Regions from separate parts of the Aeromonas sp. 25-AL00135 genome, predicted to be linked through region 2. Evidence: predicted binding sites of a transcription regulator. Region 2 holds the regulator's gene; each other region holds the start of a gene.

Region 1 (7,868 bases), on a different contig from region 2:
GCTGGCGGAACCACGCCTTCCAGTCGCGGCGGGAGGTATCGTGCAGCAGGGTATGAAGAGTCAAATCTTGCGGCGTACGCAGCGGTTTGGGCCCGGTCAGCAGCAAGGGGGAACAGACCGGGATCAGGTATTCGGTATGCAGCTTGTCCGAGCGCAGACCCGGCCAGTTTCCGCGCCCGTAGTAGATGGCCACATCCACATCGTCGGTGAGCGACCCTTCGTCGAGATCGACCGCCTTGATCCGCACGTCGATATCGGGGTGGCGCTCGCTGAACTTGACCAACCGCGGCACCAGCCACTGGATGGCGAAACTCGGCTGCAAACTGACAGTCAACGCCCCCTTGGCACTGCGGGCCAGCAGCTTGTCGGTCGCTTCCGAGATGGAGGCAAAGATGTCCTTGATATCCAGAAAATAGCCCTGCCCCTCTTCGGTCAGCAACAAGGAGCGGTTTTTGCGGCGGAACAACTTGATGCCAAGATACTCCTCCAGCGCCTTGATCTGGTGACTGATGGCAGCCTGAGTCACAAACAACTCTTCTGCTGCGCGGGTAAAGCTTAAGTGACGAGCCGCAGCTTCAAAGGCCTTGAGGGCATTGAGCGGGGGTAAACGACGAGACATGACACCAGCCGACGATGAGTTTTTCTAATGGGGCGCATTATAATTTGTCGGTTGCGGGTCGACCAGTGAATAAACATAATTCGCCCAGCAATCAGTCGTCATATGGCTCACATTTTCTACTACGTGTTGGTTTACATGTGTTTTTAGTGAGCCTTTCGACTGTGATTGTGGTGTTGTGTTTCTTCCTCTGCGGGAAGAGGGGCTCAAATCTCACCGGTTTGACCCAGTCTGTCATCTGAATGTGTTTGGCGCCTCCAGCTGGATGGCGCCTTTTTTCATCCCTTCTATACCTTGAACTGCCCCACCAGCTGCTGCTGCTTGTCCGCCAGCGCAGAGAGCTCGCGACCATTTTCGGCGGAGGTCGCCGCCTCGGCCCGGATGGTATGGCTCACATCACGAATGTTGCTGACGTTGCGGTTGATCTCGTCCGCCACCCGGCTCTGCTCCTGTGCCGCCCGGGCAATCTGCTCGTTCATCTGATGGATGGTGGAAACCGACTGGATAATCTGCTCCAGCACCTGCACCGAGAGATCCACCTTGGCGAGGGTCTCGTCAGCCTGACCATGACCATCGCGGATCGCCTTGACCACTGCACCGGTACCGGATTGCAGTTGGCTGATCAGGGTCTGGATCTCGACGATGGCATTCTGGGTGCGACCCGCCAGATTGCGCACCTCATCGGCCACCACGGCAAAGCCACGGCCCTGCTCACCGGCCCGCGCCGCTTCAATAGCCGCATTCAGCGCCAGCAAGTTGGTCTGCTCGGCAATTCCCTGGATCACGATGAGAATGTCATTGATGTTGTCGCTGTTGGCCGAGAGCCGCTCCACCACCGGCTGGGCATCGTTGATAATGGTCATCAGCTTGCGCATCGCCTCCTGGGTGTCGGCAACGACATATTTGCCCTCTTGCGCCGCGGCATCAGTGGTGTTGGCAGCCGCCACCGCCGAGCCGGCATTACCGGAGACCTGCAACGCGGTGGCGCTCAGCTCCTCAAATGCCGTCGCCACCAGATCGATCTCCTGATACTGGGCCTGCATGCCACTGCTGGTGCGCTCGGCCACTTGCGCGGCTCGCTCGGCACTGTTGCGCGTACCGGAGACGGTATCAATCACCTGACTGATGGTGGATTGCAACTTGTTGAGGAAGCTGTTGAACCACTTGGCCAGCTCGCCGATCTCGTCTTGCCGCTGGATCTCGATACGCTGGGTCAAATCCCCCTCACCACTGGCGATATCCTTAAGGCGGGCAACTACAGCGCGGATGGGTGCCACAATCTGGCGCGCCATCAACCAGATAAAACTCAGGGCAACCAGCGAGATCAGCACTCCGATCGACAGCTGCGAGACCACGCTGCGATTGGCTTCACTGGCCAGCTCATCTTGCAATTGCTGGGCCGAGGCCAGCACTACGGCCCGTGGCAATTCAATGTAGATGCCCCATTTACGGTCGGTGCCACGCATGGATACCGGGACAAAGGTCTGCAACAGGGTGCCATCGCTGCTCCAGCGAGTCAGCTCCTGACCCTGACTGAGCCAGCCTTTCAGCTCACTGGCCAGCCCCTGATACTTCTGATCCAGCCCACGCCCCATGGTCACATCGAACTCATCGGCTCCCGCCACGCGCCCCTCGTGACTGACCAGCAATATTCTGCCCTTGCCGTCATAGAGCTCCTTGTCCATGGTGCTGACCAAACTCTGCAAAGTGGCCAACGAGATATCGACCCCGACCATCCCCAGCAAGGTCCCCTGCTCCAGCAGCGGGACCGTCACCGAGGTCATCAATATCTGTTTATCACCCACATCGTCCAGATAGGGCTCCAGCAGGCAGAGGGCACGGGTGCGAATGCTGCAGCGATACCACTCGTTTTCGATGCCACCAGCCTCGGTCGGGCTCTCATCGGCCAGTACATCCTCATTCTGCACTTCCGGCTCTATCTTGCCGTTGTCGTAGGCCCAGTAACTGGAAAAACGACCCTTGTCGTTGGAACCCAGCGCCGTTGAGCCCTGATAGTTGCTGTCTTCCCCATCCAGCTGATCAGGCTCGAACACCGCATAGACACCAAGCAGATTGGTCGATGAGGCAACGGCATCGTGCAGTTGCTGATTGACGGCGCTGCGCAGCGCCTCCGAATGGACAAAGTTCTCAGCCGCATTCTTGCGCTGGAACAACACGCTCTCCGCCAGCAAACTGGCGCGGAAATAGGCCTCATCGAGATAGCTGGTCACCTTGGCCGCCTGCTCCGAGCCCATCGCCTTCATCCAGTTCTCGGCAGACTGCTGCGCCTCGTGCATGGTGGCTTGCCGCACCTGTTGTTGCATCTTGTTCGCGTTGTAAATCGAAGAGGCAACCAGAGCGGCGGCTGTCACCAACAGACAGCAACCGGCGATCAGGGTAATCCGACCCTGGACAGAAAGAGCGCTCATGCCAATATTCCTACGTCATACAGATATGGATAGATTATCGACTTTATAAACAAAAACTTAACTCTCTCACAGCAAATCCAGCGAGAGTTGATTAACTTCACCCTCTTTTGGCAAACCCACCACCAAGCCCAGCAGGCGAACCGAACGCCCTTGCGCCCGCTGTAGCCCCTCTTTGAGCAGGGGAACGAACAAGGCTGGCTGATAGCCACCCTGACTGCGATAGACGGTGGTCTGGTGGAAATCGGCAAACTTGAGCTTGATTCCCTGCCCCATCACCTGCTCGGCAGGGCACGCCAGCTGAAATCGCCGCTCCAGCTCCGGCAGCAGTTGCTGCAATACCGTCAGGCAGGCGGCTTCGTCACAAACATCGCTCGCCAGGGTGGTCTCCACCCCGATGGTTTTGCGGATCCGGTGCGCCTGCACCGGCTGTTCATCCAGCCCCCAGATCCGGGTCGTCAGCATCTCCCCCAGCTTGCCAAAACGACTGCACAGCTCTTGTGCCGACAAGGCCCGCGCATCCTCACAGGTGTAGAGCCCCTGCGCCTCCAGCCGCTCGGCGGTCTTGCGCCCCACCCCGGGCAGTTTGCCGAGGGGCAACTGGCAGACAAACTCGGCCACTTCGTCGGGACGAATGACAAACAGACCATCAGGCTTGCGCTGCTCCGAGGCGAGCTTGGCGAGAAACTTGTTGGGGGCGACCCCGGCCGAAGCGGTCAATCCCAGTTCGGTGACGATGGCTTGCCGGATCTCTTGCGCCATCAGGGTGGCGCTGCCGCCACAGCAGCGACTGTGGGTCACGTCGAGGTAAGCCTCGTCCAGCGACAGCGGTTCAACCTGATCGGTATAGCGGAGGAAAATGGCCCTGAGCTGACGAGAGATATCCTTGTACACCGCCATTCGCCCAGGGATCAGTACCAGCGGCGGGCAGAGTTTTTTCGCCAGGGCGCTCGGCATGGCGGAGCGCACCCCGAACCGACGCGCCACATAGTTGCAGGTCGAGATGACGCCGCGCCGCTCGGAGGCCCCACCGATGGCGAGCGGCACCTCCCGCAATGCCGGATTGTCCCGCATCTCCACCGCGGCAAAAAAGCAGTCCATGTCGATATGGATGATCTTGCGCATACCACTGTATAAATAAACAGACATGGCATCATCTTACCCCAAGGATAACCGCGGCTCTATCTCTCTCGTTGCGGCTAAAATAGTAGACTCCAAGGAGACCTTTACCACCACAATGACAAGGAGCTTTCGGGATGAAATATCTTTGGTTGGGACTCTGTTTGCTGCCGTTGACCGGCATCGGCAAGAACAACCCGACAGCAGAGTGCCGCTGGCTGTACGACCGGATTGAGATACTGGAACAGGCCATCAAGAAAGGGGACACACTCGGCACAGAGCAAGAGTTGTCACGCTGGCGTGAAGAGTTTCGCAAGAAGAAGTGCAAACAGTACGACTACTGAGCCGGACAAGATGGCGTGACCGACAACGGCAGATAACAAACGGGCCCCGATCAAGATGACCGGGGCCCGGTTTTCAAAGCATGGCTAGTTTGATTCAGCAACAGAGTGCGCTCAAGGCAGCACCATAGGGCCAGCCACGGCGGTAGCCACATCATCCCCACGCAGCACCCGAACCAGTTCAAGCGCAAACTCGATGGCACTGCCCGGACCCTGGCTGGTGATAAGGCGATGAGCCTCATCCCTGACGACCCGCTCATGTGACAGTTGCGATGTCGGTAGTCGGGACTGAAAGCCGGGATGACAGGTGACGATGGCATCATCCAGCAGAGCGTGATGTTGCAACACCACCACAGGGGCGGCGCAGATGGCTGCGCGCCAGCGACCAAGAGCGGCCTGCTCTTTGAGCCGTTCGATGGCCAGCGGGGTATCGCGGATCACTTCGCTGCCGGGCAAACCACCGGGTACCACGATGGCTTCAAAGTCCCGACGGGTCAGCTCGTCGATATGACAATCAGCCACCAGCTGTACCCCGCGCGATGCCTTCACCTGCCGCGATCCGGCTGGGCAACAAGAGGCCAGCACCACCTCGATGCTGGCGCGCACCAGGATATCGACAATCGCGACCGTCTCTATCTCTTCCGACCCGGGGGCCACCAGCACCAGTACACTCACGTTCGCCTCCTTGCAGCTTGCTCTGCCATGTAAAAGATCAGACGGCCTGACTCTTCTCTTTAATCGCCTGATAGAGACCCTGATTGACCGGTACGGCAATGCCATGCCGGGCAGCCTTGGCCAGCAGGAAGCCGGTGATGGCCTCAATCTCGGTCTCGCGTCCCAGCTCCATATCCTGATGCATGGAGGAGTAATTGTCAGCGGTCAGTTCCACCACTGTCATCACCCGACGCTGCAACTCCTCTGCCGTTGTTGCAACTCCTTCGGCGCACATCACATCCGCCACCTCCACACAGATCTGCTGCAGGGCATCGGCAAAACGGGGGCCAGCCAGCTCGCCGTTTTTCAGCTTGTAGAGGGCCGTCAGGGGATTGATGGCACAGTTGATGGCCAGCTTTTGCCACTGGCGTGCCACTATCTGCTCATCCCAACCCGCCTGACCCAATGCCTGCGCCAACTCATCTGCCAGTGATGCATGAGCCTTGGCTGCCTCGTTAAATGGCCCCAACCAGGTTTCCCCCTTGCCGGTATGACGGAACACAAAATGGCCCGCTTTCATGGCACCATGGCTGGTCACCCCTGCAATCACCGGGTTATGCGGAAACATCTGGACCACCTTCTCGGCAATCCCCATCCCGTTGTGCAGCAGTACGATCGGCACGCCAGCATCCAGATGGCCAACCAGTGGAGCCAGGGCGCCAACCACCTGACTGGCCTTGGTCATCACCAACAGACGCTGGATTTTTCCCGGCTGGCCGGCAAATGCACGTTCGATATTGAGCAGCTGGACATGCCCCTCCAGCGAGGTGAAATCGATCCCCGGATGGAGCGTGGACTTATGATGTTCGCGCAACAAGACACGGGTAGATTGACCGCTCTGGGTCAGCAGGGAGGCAAAAACGCCGCCGAGGGCGCCACAACCCAACAGCGACCACTTCGGAGTAACGGGTGGAATAACGGGCTGTCGGGAATTCTTTAATCCGCTTGGCATGGTGTGACTCTGTCAGGGTAAGGGTTGCAATCCTCTCAACCTGTTACCGGGGATAAGTGAAGATGTCGCTGGTGGACACTAACGGGTCCACCCGTCCTGTGCGCAGGGGATTCTAGCAGAGCAACCCCATCAAAATCAGCAAATTTGCCCGTTTTCTGGTAGATTTGCCCCCCGATAACGCAACATGAGGAGCTCCGGCTATGCCGTCATTCGATATTGTCTCTGAAGTCAAAATGAACGAGGTGTTGAACGCTGTCGACAACGCCAATCGTGAACTGGCCACCCGTTTCGATTTTCGTGGGGTAGAAGCCAGCTTCGAGTTGAACAAGGAAGAGGTAAAACTGGAAGCCGATGCCGATTTCCAGCTCAAGCAGATGGTCGAAATCCTGCGCGGTGCCCTGCTCAAGCGCAACATCGAAAACAGCTCCATGGAAGTGGGTGACTCGGTTCACTCCGGCAAACGCTTCCACCTGACCGTCAAGTTCAAACAGGGGATCGAGAAAGAGATCGCCAAGAAGCTGGTCAAGCTGATCAAGGACTCCAAGATCAAGGTACAGGTCGCCATCCAGGGTGATGAAGTACGTGTCACCGGCAAGAAGCGTGACGATCTGCAAGAGACCATGGCACTGGTCCGTGGCGCCGAACTGGGTCAACCGATGCAGTTCCAGAACTTCCGCGACTGATTTATCCACTCAGCCGTGGCGCACTTGATGACTCGCGCCACGCTATCTAAGTCGCGGCCATAAAAAAACCGGAGCAGATGCTCCGGTTTTTTGTACCCCAAGTTTTATTAGAACTTGTAGGTAACAGAGAAGTAGTGGCTGAAGCCGGTGCTCTTCCAAGGAGTACCATCGAATGCAGTGGAACCATCTTTGGTACCATAAGCATCCATAAAGTACTTCAGACCGTAACCAACGGCATAACGATCGGAATGCCAGTAGATACCGTGGAAAGTAGCCAGGTTGTCGCTGGTACGGTCAGCACGGTCATGGGTATCCAGACCGAACTGATAATCCAGATAGCCTTGGTAGGAGACAAAGCTACCATTGCCGAAGGTGTAGAAGGGCTTGAACCAGTTCATGGAGAACTGATAACCGTTCCAGTCGCCTTCTTCTTGAGTAAAGAACTGGTTCTCAGTGGAATGACGGGCATACAGGTTCATGCCTACCTTGCCAAACCAAGGAACCATCACATCGGCGCCCAGACCAATCTGATTTTCCATCTGCTTGTCGCCGACGTTGTTCAGGTTAGCAATGTAGAGCTCTTGCACAGGACCAAAGGAGAGATCTTTACCGGTCAGAGCATCCAGAGACATGCGCGGCGCAAACTTCATGAACAGGTTCTGACCATGGTGTTTGTTGCTGTGGCGGGAGTCGAAAATATCGAATACGTCGACATAGCCGTACAGATCAAACAGGCCGGAGCGACCACCGAATTCCATTTCAAAATAGGTATCGTTGTAGTCCTCTTCACCGGTGGTGAAAGGGCGCTGGTCGATGGTGTGCATTACGTTGAACTGCATCCACTTGTAGTCATTCTTGTGGATATCACCGCTGTAGTCAGCAGCGAAGGCCGGGGTAGCGGCAGCAGCCAGCAGACCGGCAGCGATCAGAGTCTTGGTAAATTTGGCCATTTTATTGGTCTCTTGTGCGTTAGTTGAGGTTTTCCGTAGCCTGCCCACAAGGAGCGAGAGGGATTCT
Region 2 (7,868 bases):
CCGCCGAGCCGGATCAGGATTTCGATCTGGCCAAGGCGATGGACAAGATCGCCATGCTGCCGGTGGACAACGTCTACCTGCGCGACGAGAAGGGGCAGATCCAGTCCACCACCCATCCGCGCAAGTTCGTGGTGCGCTTTATGGTGGATGCTGACGACCCGGCCAATCCCATGCTGGGCAACGAGGATCGCAAGGCGATCGCCGGCCCCTTCCTGATGGAGCACCACGGCCATCGCTATCACGTCTATTTCGGCCTCAATGCCGAGAACCCCTACCTGTTCCTGTTCATACAGGTGCTGGATCACCCGATCCGCATTCTGGGCATCTCGATGCTGGTCAGCACCCCGCTCTGCCTGCTGCTCGCCTGGCGGCTGACCCGCCCCATCCTGCAGTTGCAGAAATCGGTCTCCCAACTGGCGGCCGGCAATCTGGAGGTACAGATCCCCAACCTGGGACGGGGCGACGAGATCGGCCAGCTGGCGGATAACGTCAGCCGCATGGTGGAGACACTCAAGAGCATGATCCAGAAGCAGAAACAGCTGCTTTCCGATATCTCCCACGAGCTGCGCAGCCCCCTCACCCGGATGCAACTGGCGCAGGCGCTGATCCGCCGCAAGCAGGGTGACAGCGCCGAGCTGGCGCGGATCGAATCGGAGATCGGACGGCTGGACAAGCTGATCGGCGATCTGCTGGATCTGTCGCGGGTGCAGCAGCATGTGGAGGCACCGGTGGTGCACCCGCTGGCCGACCTGCTGGAACCCATCCTCGAAGATGCCATGTTCGAAGCGAATCAGAGCGGCAAACAACTCAGACTGCCGCCGCTGCCCGCAGAGTCGATCCAGATGTGGCCAGAGCTGTTGGCCCGGGCGGTGGAGAACCCCCTGCGCAACGCCCTCAAATATGCCCGCGAGTTCATCAAGGTGGACTGGTATCGAGAGGGGCAGGAGTGGGTGATGACCATTCGAGATGACGGCCCCGGCGTGCCTGACGAGCAACAGGCGCTGCTGTTCCAACCCTTCTTCCGGGTCGATGACGCCCGCAACGCCAAAACTGGCGGCACCGGGCTGGGGCTGGCCATCGCCTCGGAGGCGATCCAGCGCCACGGCGGCACCATTGCGGCCAGCAACAATCACCCGACCGGGCTAACCATCACCATCCGCTTGCCCATCGCCTGATCCTTTTCATCCGGACGGGCGCTGGGTATGCTGGCGCCCCTTCTTGGCTTTACATCTCTTTGCAGGAGCTCGTCATGCTCGATATCGTCCTCTACCAACCGGAAATTCCGCCCAACACCGGCAATATCATCCGGCTCTGCGCCAATACCGGTTACCGGCTCCATCTGATCGAGCCGCTGGGATTTGAGTGGGATGACAAGCGGGTAAAGCGGGCGGGACTCGACTATCACGAGTTTGCCGAGGTGAAGCGCTGGCCGAGCTATGAGGCTTTTCTGGCTGCCGTGGCGCCCAAGCGGGTGTTTGCCTGCACCACCAAGGGCCGCACCGCGCACTCGGCAGCACAATATGCCCTTGGCGACGCCCTGCTGTTTGGCCCGGAGAGTCGCGGCCTGCCCATCGAGATCATCGAGAGTCTGCCATTCGAGCAGCGGCTACGCATCCCTATGGTGCCCCAGAGCCGCAGCATGAACCTCTCCAACGCGGTGTCTGTCTTTGTCTACGAGAGCTGGCGCCAGCTCGGCTACGACGGTGCCATGTAAGCGCCACCGATGATCAGTGGCGGGCGTCGAGCAGATGCCCGCTGCGCTCCAGCCGCCAGCAAGTGACCCCCAGCGACAGGCCGCGCCCCACCATCAGCGCCGCCATCGCCGCCCATAACGCGGCCACGCCCCACGACTGACAGAGCCACCAGATCGGGAAGAAGCCGCCAAAGGCGGCCATCAACATGCTGTTGCGCATCTCCCGCGCCCGGGTCGCCCCGATGAACACGCCATCCAGCAGGAAGCACCAGACCGCCAGCAAGGGCATGGCGATCAGCCAGGGAAGCTGACGATGTGCCTCCGCCACCACGGCCGGAATGTCGGTGATATAGCCGATAAGGTGGGCACCAAAGAGGGCAAACACCAGGGTAAAACCACTGGCGATGAGGGCGGCCCAGCCCAGATTGAGCACGATGGCCTCCCGCAGTTTCTGCCGATCCCGCTGACCGGTGGCTCGTCCTACCATGGCCTCCACCGCATAGGCAAAACCATCGAGCCCGTAGGAGATGAGCATCAGGAAGTTGAGCAGCACCGCATTGGCGGCCACCGCCACATCCCCCAGTCGTGCCCCTTGCAGAGTCATGAAGGCGAAGCAGAGCTGCAAACAGAGGGAGCGCAGGAAGATATCGCGGTTGAGACCGAGCAGCCGCACCATGGGCGCGAGCTGTCGCCAGCGCTGCCAGCCATCCAGCCACACCGTCGGCGCCAGTTGCCACAGCTGACGGCGTACCAGCCAGATGCCGACTGCCAGCGCACAGTAGTCCGCTATGACCGAGGCCGCCGCCACACCCCGCACCTGCCAGCCGAGCCCGAGCACAAACAGGGCGTCGAGCGCCATATTGACCAGATTGGTGAGGATCAGCATCACCATGGGGCTGCGGGCATCCTGCATCCCCAGCAGCCAGCCCATGATCACCAGATTGCAGAGCGCCGCCGGGGCGCTCCAGATCCGCACCGCCACATATTGGCCCGCATAGAGCTGCACCTCGGGCGAGCCGCCACTCAGGGCGATCAGCCGTGGCAACAGCGGGAAGAGCAACAGCAGCAGCGTCAGGCCGAGAGCAATGGCCAGCCCCAGCGCCCGCAGCAGGGTATCGAGCTGGGCACGACCATCAGCGGCGCCGTGCGCCTGCGCCGTCAGGCCGGTGGTCGACATCCGCAAGAAGCCGAGCAGCCAGAAAATGAGGTTGATCAGGGTTGCACCGACCGAAACGCCCCCCAGAAACCAGGCCTGACCGAGATGACCGATCACCCAGGTGTCCACCAGCCCCAGCAAGGGGGTGGTGATATTGGAGAAAACCATGGGCAGGGCGAGCGCAAACACAGCGCGGTGGCGAGAGGGATCTCGCCACCAGGGGGCAACAGCTGGGGTCACGCTCAGTGGCCTGCCAGCTTCAGGATGCGGGCGAAGTCAGAGAGCATGGTGGCCATCTGCACCCGGGGCACCTGACCCGGCGCCACCTGCGGGCGGAATACCGCCTGCAGCTTGCCCTTGGGATTGATGAGCACGATGGAGGCGGAGTGATCGATCAGGTAATCCTTCTCCCCCTGATTGGCGATGGAGTAGATCAGCCCCAGATTGCGCACGAACGGGAACAGCTTGTCGTGGGGAGCAGTGGCCGCCTTGAACTCGGGATTGAAGAAGGCGGTATAGGTCTTGAGACGTGGAATATCATCACGCTGGGGATCCGCCGAGATAAACACCACCTGACTGTCGGGCGCCATCTTCTTCAGTTGGTCATAGACGGAACGCATATCTGCCAGGGTGGTGGGGCAGATATCGGGGCAGAAGGTGTAGCCGACAAACAGGAAGGTCCAGTGCCCCTTCAGGTTGGCAGGAGTGAACGGCTGGTTGTCCGCATCGGTAAAGGCGAAATCATTGATGTCCCGCCCCGCCGGATAATAATCGGCCTGTTCCGGCTGCTCTGGCTGCGTGGCGTAGAACACCAGGATCAGGCAGGCTGTCAGCAGCAGAAAGAGCAGGGGATAGCGGAGCTTCATCATAACAAGAGACCCTTTCAGTTCGAGGCAGATGGCCAGCAGTGACCGGACAAGAGGGGGCATTGTACCCCAGCGAGCCGCCAAGGTGGTTCAACCTTGTGCAACGCCCTGTCAGGAGTCGACCATTTGGCATAATTAATCGCCAGTTGCGGCCATAAAAAAACCGGCCCCCTCGGGTGCCGGTTATGGATGGATTTGTTGGTCTCTTCTGCTCAGGGGCGAGCGTTACGCCCCTGCTGCAACATCTTGCCGATGGCCCGCACGCCGATGGGAATCACGGGGGCCAGCCAGCCCTCTTCCCCCTGGCGATCACCGTGACCCCGTTTGAACAGCAGCACCAGACGCACCACCTTCTCTTTCGGGCATCCCAGCCAGAGCGTCCAGTGCGAACCACGATGGTGCAGCCAGAGACCGTAAAACCAGGTCATCCGGCTACCTTTGACAAAACGGGTGATTGACGATTCCGCTGGCGCAGCCCCAGCCTCTGAATCCCATGGCGATCTTGATGCCATACCAGTCCTCCTTGACCGACAGGTCATGTTGCTTCGTCGGCCTGAACTGGGAACAGGCCCGTCACGACTATCTGCAACCATTACGAGTGGTCCCCTTTGCCCGACAAGGCTCGGGATCTCCCCACTCCCCCTTCATATCCCGTGAAGGTGTACTGCCCGATTCTCGTTGTTACCGGCCCTTCCGTACCGGCGCATTGCGATGGTCAGAGGGAGGTGCCAAGCCCTGTCTCGGCGACAGGGCACTGATCTGAGCATATATCTGAAATGGATGATTGGTAGCCGGTCGCGCAGGACAAAAATGCCGCCGCCGATGATCTGTTTGATATGACAGGGAAAGTGTGCCAGAAACAGCACGGCCTCCCGAAGGAGGCCGTGTGGCAAACGCAGTTGGCGGGGATGATTACATCCAGTCGGCGTTGCGGATCACCCCGACAGCCAGTCCTTCGATGGTGAGCTGCTGGCAGGAGAGGTCCACCTCGATGGGGGAGAGCTCTTCATTTTCCGGCAACAGCCATACCTGACTGCCCTTGCGCTGGAAGCGCTTGACGGTGACATCCTCATCGAGACGGGCGACCACCACCTGACCGTTGCGCACCTCCTGGGTCTTGTGCACCGCCAGCAGATCGCCATCCAGAATGCCGATGTTCTTCATGCTCATCCCCTGCACCCGCAGCAGAAAATCAGCGCGCGGGTGGAACAGGGCGGGATCAACCTGATAGTGGCTCTCGATATGCTCCTGAGCCAGGATAGGTTCACCGGCGGCAACCTTGCCGATGAGCGGCAGGCCGCTCTCTTCCAGCACCTCTTCCTCTTCGAGCAACAGGCGAATGCCGCGGGACGTGCCCGGCATGATCTCGATGACCCCTTTTTTGGCCAGGGCCTTCAGATGTTCTTCGGCCGCATTGGCCGACTTGAAACCAAGCTTCTGGGCAATCTCGGCACGAGTCGGCGGCATACCGGTCTCGCTCATGTTCACCTTGATCAGCTCCAGCACTTCGGCCTGGCGGGGGGTAAGGGGTTTCATAGAATTGGCACCTGTCTTTTTATACAGCACACTGGCAGTATATACAGTGCAGTGGCCAAGGCAAGGCGCAGCTGACATTTGTCGCAACCAACCCCTCATTTACTGCTGTTTTGATCCTGCGCAGCCGACTCATCGTACCTCTCGGCGACAAGGGGCTGTCGATTTGCTATGCTCACGCCGCATTTTTTTGGAGAGCAGACGCACATGTCCCTAGGACAGAAGATTTCCAGAGCCATCTTGCAATGGCCGGTCAGCGGCTTGGTCAATCACAAGAGCCTGCCGGAAAATCCCATCACAGAACTCAATCTGGATCCGGCCAGACCCATCGTCTATGCCCTGAAAACCAGTTCGATCACCGACCTGATGACCCTGCAGCAATGCTGCGAGGATCTCGGTCTGCCCGGTCCCTTCACGCCGCTGGAACTGAACGGCCAGCTGCTGCCGCGCTATGTCTGTCTGGATCGTCCGCCTCCCCTGTTTGGCAAACGCAGCAAACCGCTCCCCTTTCTGCAGGAGTTCCACCAGCTGCTGGATCTGCACAAGCAGGATCCCGAGCTGGATATCCAGGTGGTGCCCGTCACCCTGTTCTGGGGCCGCGCTCCGGGTCGGGAAGGGGAAGAAGCCTCAGGCCTCAACATCATCAGCAGCCTGGCGCCGAACCGGCTGAAGAAGGCGCTTATCGTGATCCTCAAGGGTCGCGAGAATCTGGTGCGCTTCTCGCCGCCGCTCTCCCTGCGCTACATGGCCGACAAGCACGGCACCGACGAGGCGATCGCCCACAAGCTGGCGCGAGTGGCCCGTACCCACTTCAGCCGTCAGCAGCTGGCTGCCACCGGCCCGAAACTGCCGAACCGCAACCTGCTGTTCAAGCAGCTGCTCGACTCCGCGGTGATCCAGCAGGCGATTGAAGAGGAGGCCCAGCGCGAGGGGATCAGCCTCGAGAAGGCGCAAAAGCGTGCCCATGGCTACATGGACGAGATCGCCTCCAACTTCTCCTACCGGCTGATCCGCCTGGGCGAGAGCTTCCTCGGCTGGCTGTGGAACAAGCTCTACCGCGGTTTGTCGGTCAATGGCGCCGAGAAGGTACGCCAGTTGGCGCAGGAAGGGCACGAGATCGTCTACGTTCCCTGCCACCGCAGCCACATGGACTACCTGCTGCTCTCCTACGTCATCTACCACCAGGGGATGGTGCCGCCCCATATCGCGGCAGGCATCAACCTCAACTTCTGGCCGGCGGGCCCCATCTTCCGCCACGGCGGCGCCTTCTTCATTCGCCGCACCTTCAAGGGCAACCCGCTCTACAGCACGGTATTCCGGGAATACCTCAACCTGCTGTTTGCCAAGGGTTACTCGGTAGAGTTCTTCACCGAAGGCGGTCGCTCCCGTACCGGCCGTCTGCTGCCGCCCAAGACCGGCATGCTGGCGATGACCCTGCAGGCGATGATGCGCGGGCTGGACAGGCCGGTCACTCTGGTGCCTGTCTATCTGGGCTACGAGCACGTGATGGAGGTGAACACCTACCACAACGAGCTCAAGGGGAGTCGCAAGGAGAAAGAGAGCTTCCTGCAGGTGCTCGGCATCCTGCGCAAGCTGCGCAACTACGGCCGTGGTTTCGTCAACTTCGGCGAGCCGCTGACTCTCAACAGCTACCTGAGCGAACATATCCCCGACTGGAAAAAGCACATCGGGGAAGAGGAGCGTCCGGAGTGGATGGCGGGCACCGTCAACAATCTGGCCGAACTGCTGATGACCCGCATCAACGGCGCTGCCGCGGTCAACGGCCTGACCCTGAGTGCGCTGGCGCTGCTGGCCGCCGAGCGCCACGCCCTGACCCGCGACGAATTGCAGGCCCAGCTCAACACCTATCTGGATCTGCTCAAAGCGGTGCCTTACAGCCCGCAGAGCACCATTCCGGATGAGGATGCCAAGACCCTGCTGGATCAGGCGATGGAGCTCAACAAGTTCGAGGTGAGCGAGGACAAGCTGGGGCAGATCATCAGTCTCGACCGCTATCAGGCGATCCTGCTGACCTACTACCGCAACAACATCCTCCACCTGTTTGCCATGCCTTCTCTGGTGGCGGCACTAATCGAACGCTGCGAGGGGATCTCCCGCAGCGAGATCATGGCTCGTTGCATCGACATCTATCCGCTGCTCAAGACCGAGCTGTTCCTGCGTTATGAAGAGGAGAAGCTACCGGCGCTGGTTGACAGCCTGCTCGACGCGCTGCAGACCCAGCAACTGATCGAGACCCGCGATGACGGCTACTGGGTCAATCCGGCCAACCAGATGCGCCTGCTGCTGCTGGCGGAGAGTATTCAGGAGACCCTGCAACGCTACGCCATCGTGCTGACCCGGGTGCTGGCCCAGCCTCATATCGAGGCGGAGCAGCTGGAGGCGGACGGCCTGATGATGGCAGAGCGCCTCGGCACCCTGCACGGCATCAACGCCCCCGAGTTCTTCGACCAGAAGCTGTTCAGCACCCTGATCCACACCTTGCGCAAAGAGGGTTACCTCTCCCCAGAGTGCAAGCCGGACCTCGGCCGCTTCCAGGCGCTGGCCGACAATATAGTGCCGCTGCTGAGCAACAAGATCCGCCGCACCATTCAGGCAGGCA
Region 3 (7,868 bases), on a different contig from region 2:
CAAAACCTTCTTTAAAGGTCGGATTTACATCCATGGTCGGGGGCGGTTTGATTTCCAATCCGGTTTGTTGCTGATGCCGAATCCGGCGGATATTCCCCACCGCCAGACAGTCACCGAGGTCAACGAGCTGATCTCCAGACTGCACATGGATGCCGCGTGATGCGCTTCTGAACCTGTTTCTGCACTGATATGCCCGCACTTTTGCGGGCATATTTGTTTCTGGCGACTGGCGTTCACCATGTGGCTGTTCAGGCCCACATCTTTGTTTCTCTTCCATCGCCCCCTATACTGGCCCGCTGTTGTCTCTTCGGTCTGGATCCTCTCATGCCCCTTGCCTTTCTGTTTCCCTTCTCCTGCATTGCCATTTGGGCTGGCAATGGCATCGTCAGCAAACTGGCGGTTGGCGTTTTGTCTCCTGCAGCCTTGGCCTGGTCGCGCTGGGTGGTGGCTGCGCTGGTATTAAGTCCGTTTCTGGCCCGTCGGGTATGGCGTGCGCGTGCCCGTCTGCGCGCTGGCCTTTGGCAGATCGCCATGCTGGCTTCGCTGGGCATGGTGCTTAACCAGACTTTTGGTTACTACGCGGCGCAAACGCTGGGTGCCACCGAGATGGGGTTGATGATGGGTCTGACGCCGCTGCTGACCGTGTTGTTCAGCATCTGGCTGCTGCGCGAGCGGCCCACCTGGGGCGCTGTGCTGGGGGCGCTGCTTTCCATCCTTGGCTTGTCTATCTTGCTGGGGCAGGGGGATCCTACCCGGCTGTTCACTCAAGGCATTCATATCGGCTCTGTCTATATGCTGATTTCGGCCGGTACTTATGCCCTTTACAGCGTGCTGCTCAAGAAGTGGGATCTGGGGCTCGACAACTGGTCGTTGCTCTACGGTCAGGTGATCTGCAGTGTGGTGATCCTGACCCCCTTCTTTTTGCTGGTGGATGGCCAGTGGCCGGATGGTCGGGCCCTGTGGCTGATCCTCTATGCCGGTATCCCCACTTCGGCGCTCTCCCCCTGGCTCTGGATGCAGGGGATCGCCCTGCTCGGCGCCAACCGTACCGCCATCTTTATGAACCTGCTGCCGGTGATGACGGCTGGCCTTGCCATCACCCTGCTGGGTGAGCGGTTGACCAGCTATCACCTGATCGGGGGGGGCTGACCCTGCTGGGGGTCTTGCTGGCACAGCTGCTGGTGCGTCCGGTGGTGATGGGTCGCCGCCGGGTAATGCTGGCTCCTTGTCCCGAAGAGTAATCTTGCTGTGAAAGCGTAGATGGGCCCAATGGCCCGCTTGGCCGCCAATGAAAAGCGCCTGCAGCAATGCAGGCGCTTTTCATTTTGCTGGGATTTTACTGAGTAATGATGGCAATGGCTTTGTCGTTGCAGCCATGCCCAAGAATGGCCAAATTTTAACTTAGTGATTTAGATAGATATCTTGCTCTGCATACGCCAGCAGAGGTGTGCCGAGGTTAGTCCGTTTCGCGCCAAAGAAGCGGGTGAGTACGCCAGATTGCTGTCCCAGTCGCTGCAGCTTGACGTGATCCAGCTCGATCTGCTCAGGCAGCCAGGTAAATACGGCGGCGCAGTGACCATTGCCCAGACTGCGCTCCAGGGTTTGCTGCCAGTTCTTGATTTTGGGGCTATGTACCACCAGCACTCTCTTGGGATCGATACCTCGCTCTTCCAGACGGCTGACTGTGGGGCGTCCCGGCGGGGCGATCAGCAAGATCCAGCCGGTATGAGCCTCCCCAAGCTTTGTCAGCTCGCTCAGAAACTGATCATCAGACTGGATAGTCACACCATAATGAGCCAACTCCGCTTTGCAGGCGGTTCTGGTGGGCCAGGGCTTGCTCATGACACGATTCATCGCAAAGGGCAGTGAGTGCAGGGGCTGGTTCATATATGGGGTTCCTGTATGAATATCCAAGCTGTATGTGTATACAGTAGTTATATCCTGTGGCAGTGACAAGGTGTTTTTGCTGAAAAATGTGATGGTGTTGGCATGTGTCGTTAGTAAGGTTATGTTTTTAAACACTATTTAATATAAAGCTGGTTGGGTGTTTTTCGTACTATGGACAAACCTTGCGTAACCGCCCATGGTTATACAGGTCATTTACAGGAGGTGCCGCCATGGATATCAGTACCTTGCAACATCTTGATGCCAACATCTTGCTGGGCATCATCAATGAGAAGCTAAGGCTTGAGTGTGACGGGTTGGAGGAGCTGCTGGCCTATTACGATATGAGTGAAGAGCAGTTGGCAGGACGTCTGGATCAGATTGGGTACCATTACGATCCATTGAGTAATCAGTTCAAGGCACATCTTTAAGGGTGCAATGATTGCTTCATATTTATACGGTAATTTTTCAGGCACATTGAAACCGGTTTCAATGTGCCGTCTTGCTGCCTATTTTCAGGGATTTTCAAGGCTTGGCAATCTCTGAAAACCTATTCATGCCAGAATATTTTTATTGTTTCATTAAGTTTATGATAATAAAGGGAATGCTTGTTTTTATGCGATCAATTAAAGGAAAGGGTTTTCAAGCTTTTCAGGCTGTTTTTATCGGTTAAAGTGTGACTTGCGTTAACTTTTAATTCTGCCGCTTTAGTTAGTATTCTCACGCCGGTACATATTTTGAGATAACAACAGCGCCGGTCCCGCAAGCGGGATAACAATTTTATTTGTAACGAAGGAATATGGTTTATGGCTACCAAGAAGAAGACAGACCAGGATCTCCAACTGGATAAAGATCAGCTCAAGGCGAGTATCGTGCGTCACCTGCGTTCTACCTTGGGAACAAGCGAACAGAAAGCCTCTCCCGAAGCGTGGTGGAAAGCCACTGCGGCGGCCGTCAATGAACAGGTGTACGAGCGCCTGACCCGCACTCAGCAGACTCATTTCAAGAAAGATACTCGTGCGATTCACTATCTCTCTGCTGAATTCCTGATGGGACGATTGACTTCCAACAACCTGCACAACCTCTCCCTCTACAAGACTTGCGAAGAGGCGCTGGGCGAACTCGGTCTGGAACTGACCGACCTGTGCGAACAAGAGCCGGACATGGCACTTGGCAACGGCGGCCTGGGTCGTCTGGCTGCCTGCTTTATCGACTCGCTGGCCACTCTGAACTATCCGGCGGTTGGTTACGGTATCCACTACGAACACGGTCTGTTCCGTCAGGAAATCCAGGATGGCCGCCAGATCGAGCGTCCGGACTCCTGGCGTGAATATGGCAACCCCTGGGAGATCTGCCGTCCCGAGTCGGTGCAAGAAGTGCCGCTCTATGGCTACGTCGAGACCGTGTTTGGTGACAATGGCGGCCTGAAGAAGGTATGGCACGCCGGTCGCAAGATTAAAGGGGTGCCTTGGGATATTCCGGTGGTCGGTTTTGGCGGTCATACCGTCAACATCCTGCGTCTGTGGGAATCCCGCGCCTCCGAGTTTTTCGATTGGGATGTGTTCAACGCTGGTGGTTATATCGACTCCCAGGCTGAAAAAGCCCAGGCCGAGACCATCTCCAAGGTACTCTATCCGAACGATGAGACCGATGCTGGTAAAGAGCTGCGTCTGATCCAGCAGTACTTCTTCTGTGCTTGCTCCATCAAGGACATCATGCGCCGCTACAAGCGGGTCCATGGCAGTGACTTCAGCAACTTTGCCGCGCAAATTGCCATTCAGCTCAATGATACTCACCCGACTGTCGCCATCCCGGAACTGATGCGGGTGCTGGTTGACGAGGAAGATCTGAACTGGGATGCCGCCTGGGCCATCTGCTATCAGGTCTTCTCTTATACCAACCACACTCTGCTGCCGGAAGCGCTGGAGAAGTGGTCGGTCAGCCTGTTCGAGAAAGTACTGCCTCGCCATCTGGAGGTGATTTACGAGATCAACGCCCGCTTCCTGAACGAGTTGGTGGAGCCCAAGTGGCCGGGCAACGATGCTATCAAAGCCAAGCTCTCCATCATCGAAGAGGGAGATGTGCGCAAGGTTCGCATGGGCAACCTGTGCGTGATCGGTTCGTCCAAAGTGAACGGTGTGGCCGAGATCCACTCCAAGCTGGTGAAGGAAGATCTTTTCCCCGAGTATGCCGAGCTGTGGCCGGAAAAAATGTGCAACGTGACCAACGGGGTGACCCCGCGTCGCTGGCTGCTGGCGTGCAACCCGGAACTGGCTGGCCTCTACAACGAAGTGGTGGGCAAGGAGTGGCCGCTGCAACTGGACAAACTGCGTGGCGTGGTGAAGTTTGCCGACGACAAGGCGTTCCAGCAGCAGTTCATGACCATCAAGCGTCACAACAAAGAGAAGCTGGTCAAGGTCATCAAAGACGAAACAGGTATCGATGTCAGTGCCGAGGCGATCTTTGACGTTCAGATCAAGCGTCTGCACGAGTACAAGCGCCAGCAGCTGAACCTCATTCACATCATGGCACTCTATCGTCGTCTGCTGGCCAACCCGGACTATGACATGCATCCGCGCGTGTTTATCTTCGGCTCCAAAGCGGCGCCCGGTTACAAGCTGGCCAAAGACATCATCTATGCCATCAACAAGCTGGCGGATCGGGTCAACAACGATGCTCGTATCCAGGGCAAGCTGAAAGTGGTGTTCATGCCGAACTACCGCGTGAGTCTGGCCGAGAAGCTGATCCCGGCGGCAGATGTCTCCGAGCAGATCTCTACAGCAGGTTATGAAGCATCCGGTACCGGCAACATGAAGATGGCACTCAACGGTGCAATCACCATCGGGACGCTGGATGGAGCCAACATCGAGATCGCTGAAGAGGCGGGTGCCGAAAACTGTGCCATCTTCGGTCTGAACGTGGACGAAGTGAAGTCGCTGAAGGCGCGCGGTTACAACCCGTACGACTTCTACTATGCCAACTCCGAGCTCAAAGCCGTGCTGGACTGGTTTGATACCGACTACTTCACGCCTGGTCGTCCGGGTGAACTGGCTTCCATCAAGCGCTCCTTGCTGGAAGGGGGAGACCCTTACCTGACCCTGGCGGACTTCCAGTCCTACTCGGATGCACACAAGCTGATCGATACCTGGTATCGGGATCCGGCACTGTGGGCGAAGAAGGCCATCATCAACTCGGCCACCATGGGCAAGTTCAACTCCGACCGCTCCATTCAGGACTATGTGGATCGGATCTGGGATCTGAAGGCCTGCAACATCAGCTAATCGGATTCATAAATGAGAAAACCCCCGCAATGCGGGGGTTTTTGTTTATTGGGGGAAGCTGGATCAAAGGATATCGCCAACAAAGTAGGCCAGCAGGGCGAGCAACACGGTAAAGACAACGTTCAGAGCCATACCGGCTTTCATCATCTCCCTTTGGCGGATGTGGCCACTGGCAAAGACGATGGCATTGGGCGGCGTGGCGACTGGCAGCATAAAGGCACAGGAGGCACCGATAGCGATCAACACCGACATCACCACAGGTGATACACCCAGCGCCTCGGCGACACCGGCAAACAGGGGAACCAACAGTGCGGCGGTGGCGGTGTTGGAGACCAGCTCGGTCAGGAACACCACGAAGGCGGCCAGCATAAGCAACACGACAAAAATGTTGGCGTTGGAGAGTACGGCCGACAGATGGCTGGCCAGGAATGCGCTGGTACCAGTGGCCTTGAGAATGGCGCTCAGGGTCAGACCGCCGCCAAACAGCATCAGCACGCCCCAGTCGGTGTTCTGGTTGACGTCATCCCAGCTGGCGACACGGCTGACCACGATGGCCACGATGGCGCCCATGGCAATCAGGGTGTCGAGTTGCGGAATACCGCCAAAGGCGTTGGAGATGGGTTGTGATCCGATCCAGAGCACAACGGTGGTCAGGAAGATTGCCAGCGTCACTTTACGCTCGCGGGTCCAGTTGATGGTGACATCCTGGATCTCGACGCGGTGGCTGAGACGCGGGCGGGTCACCAGATAGAGCAGGGCAATGCCGCAGGGCATCAGGATCAGCACAACTGGAACACCGAATTTCATCCAGTCAGTGAAGCCAATCCCCATCTGGGCGGCTGCGATGGCGTTGGGTGGGCTACCCACCAGGGTGCCGATGCCGCCGATACTGGCGCTGTAGGCGATCCCCAGCAATACGAAGACGAAGGTGGCGCGCTCTTTTTTGCTATCGAGGCGTGCCAGCATACCGATCGCCAGTGGCAGCATCATGGCGGTGGTAGCGGTGTTGCTGATCCACATCGACATGGCGGCTGTGATGGTAAAGAGCAGGATGACGCCCCAACCCAGATGACCATTGGCCAGGTGCATCACCTTGCCTGCCATCAGGGTATCCAGTCCCTGTTTTGAGAGGGCTGCCGCGAGGGCGAAACCGCCAAAAAAGAGGAACAGGATCGGGTTGGCAAAATCGGTGAGGGATTTGCTCATGTCAAACACCCCGAGCACGGTAGCCAGCAAGGGCACCAGCAGCGCGGTGATGGTGACGTGCAGTGCTTCGGTCAGCCAGAGGATGGCGATAAAGACCAGAATGCCCAGCCCCTTGTTGACCATGGGGTCAAACGGGAGCCAGGCGAGCATGGCGCAAAGTAGCAAGACATCCAGGATGACGATCCCTGATTTGATGTCCAGCCAGCGAGATGGAGCAGAGGGTACAGCTGATGTGTGCATAATGTTCTCTCGGTTAATTTATGGTTGTTTTTGTGTTGCCGAGATTACATCCATTCACTTGTTTGAAACAGACTCACATGTTGAAAATCAGCCTCTACTCACATACTCATTGATAAAAATGAGGAAATGAACACATAAATAAAACATGTGCGAAATATAAATCAAACATCCATGAACTGTTCCAGCCATTGCTTGAACATGCTCTTGGGCAAGGAGCCATTTATCTGGTTCACCAGTTTGCCCTGTTGGAAGACCATCAGGGTGGGGATGCTGCGAATGGCGTAACGGGCGGCAATGGTGCTCTGTTGCTCGGTATCGACTTTGGCAAAGCGCATCCGTGGTTCGAGTTCATGGGCAACCTCATGAAATACCGGAGCAAACTGCTGGCAGGGGCCGCACCAGCTGGCCCAGAAATCGACCACGACCGGGATATCTGAGTTGATCAGGGTATCGAAGTTATCCGCATTCCCGAGGCAAGGGGTCTGGCTGAACAGGAGGGCTTTGCAGCGCCCGCATTTGGCAGATGTATCGATATGGGTAACGGGCAGGCGGTTCCTGGTAAAGCAGTGGCTACAATAAGTAGTGATAAATGACATAATTGGTTCCTTCTAAATCAGCTCTGGCCGGGGATATGATGAAAAGCCAGAATGAAGCAATCGCGAAACAATAGCGAAATATCAGAGCAATAACGGTAACACAGTGCCCAGCGGGAGTGGATAATTCCCCCAGGGTTCATTGCCTGACCGGATAATTCAGCGACCACCAGATGAGAGTCGAGACGGGATGAATAAAGGATCACGGAAAAACCGTGCTGTGCCAGGGCTGATTGTTGCCCTGCTGCTTGCCTTTTCGGGCTACTGCTGGCAGTCGCTCAGTCAGCAGCAGCAGGCCCACAACCTGAACGAAGCGGCCGAGGTGGTGCTGAACAGGATCAACGCCGATACCCTCTATCTGCTTGGGCGGGAGCAGGCCAATGACAGCAATGTCCAGCAGCGACTGAACCAGTTATCCATCACCCTTGACGGTTTTGTACGGGAAGTCAGAAGCGATCCCGAGTTGGTGCAAGACGACCTTTCCCAGGCTCTGCTTGATGACATGGACGCCTATCTGATGGCGCTGGCCAGGCTTCATGCCATTGAGATGGCTATCGAGTACCTCAATGCGCCCCTGCAGGCCCAGATTAAAAAGGTGCGGGGGATAAGCCCGTCAGACAGTGCGCTTCATCGCGACCTGGAGGAGCTGGCGCAACTGAGCAAC

The links. Region 2 encodes LexA, which represses DNA repair genes until DNA is damaged. Its sites were predicted from a motif close to ANCTGTNTNNNNANACAGNT; they were not measured.
Region 1: a site for LexA is predicted at 4,170-4,189, ahead of dinB (DNA polymerase IV). Genes of this name have one in related genera too.
Region 3: a site for LexA is predicted at 1,914-1,933, ahead of ACW5XC_RS06435 (DUF4250 domain-containing protein). Genes of this name have one in related genera too.

The regions. Positions count from the first base shown of each region.
Region 1 is NZ_JBSTYQ010000002.1:5,194-13,061, reverse strand. Features, by position in the region: gene ACW5XC_RS01625 (transcriptional regulator GcvA) at 1-619, opposite strand, end outside; gene ACW5XC_RS01620 (methyl-accepting chemotaxis protein) at 904-3,045, opposite strand; gene dinB (DNA polymerase IV) at 3,112-4,167, opposite strand; gene ACW5XC_RS01610 (hypothetical protein) at 4,299-4,505, shown strand; gene ACW5XC_RS01605 (DJ-1 family glyoxalase III) at 4,617-5,177, opposite strand; gene ACW5XC_RS01600 (ketopantoate reductase family protein) at 5,215-6,168, opposite strand; gene ACW5XC_RS01595 (YajQ family cyclic di-GMP-binding protein) at 6,369-6,851, shown strand; gene ACW5XC_RS01590 (nucleoside-specific channel-forming Tsx family protein) at 6,959-7,801, opposite strand.
Region 2 is NZ_JBSTYQ010000024.1:8,970-16,837, forward strand. Features, by position in the region: gene ACW5XC_RS18650 (ATP-binding protein) at 1-1,175, shown strand, start outside; gene trmL (tRNA (uridine(34)/cytosine(34)/5-carboxymethylaminomethyluridine(34)-2'-O)-methyltransferase TrmL) at 1,250-1,714, shown strand; gene dinF (MATE family efflux transporter DinF) at 1,728-3,089, opposite strand; gene ACW5XC_RS18665 (SCO family protein) at 3,092-3,718, opposite strand; gene ACW5XC_RS18670 (hypothetical protein) at 3,928-4,143, opposite strand; gene lexA (transcriptional repressor LexA) at 4,628-5,251, opposite strand; gene plsB (glycerol-3-phosphate 1-O-acyltransferase PlsB) at 5,456-7,868, shown strand, end outside.
Region 3 is NZ_JBSTYQ010000005.1:205,863-213,730, forward strand. Features, by position in the region: gene ACW5XC_RS06420 (DUF1107 domain-containing protein) at 1-160, shown strand, start outside; partial or broken gene ACW5XC_RS06425 (DMT family transporter) at 325-1,241, shown strand; gene ACW5XC_RS06430 (cell division inhibitor) at 1,402-1,887, opposite strand; gene ACW5XC_RS06435 (DUF4250 domain-containing protein) at 2,118-2,315, shown strand; gene ACW5XC_RS06440 (glycogen/starch/alpha-glucan phosphorylase) at 2,691-5,165, shown strand; gene ACW5XC_RS06445 (SLC13 family permease) at 5,229-6,611, opposite strand; gene trxC (thioredoxin TrxC) at 6,773-7,207, opposite strand; gene ACW5XC_RS06455 (hybrid sensor histidine kinase/response regulator) at 7,395-7,868, shown strand, end outside.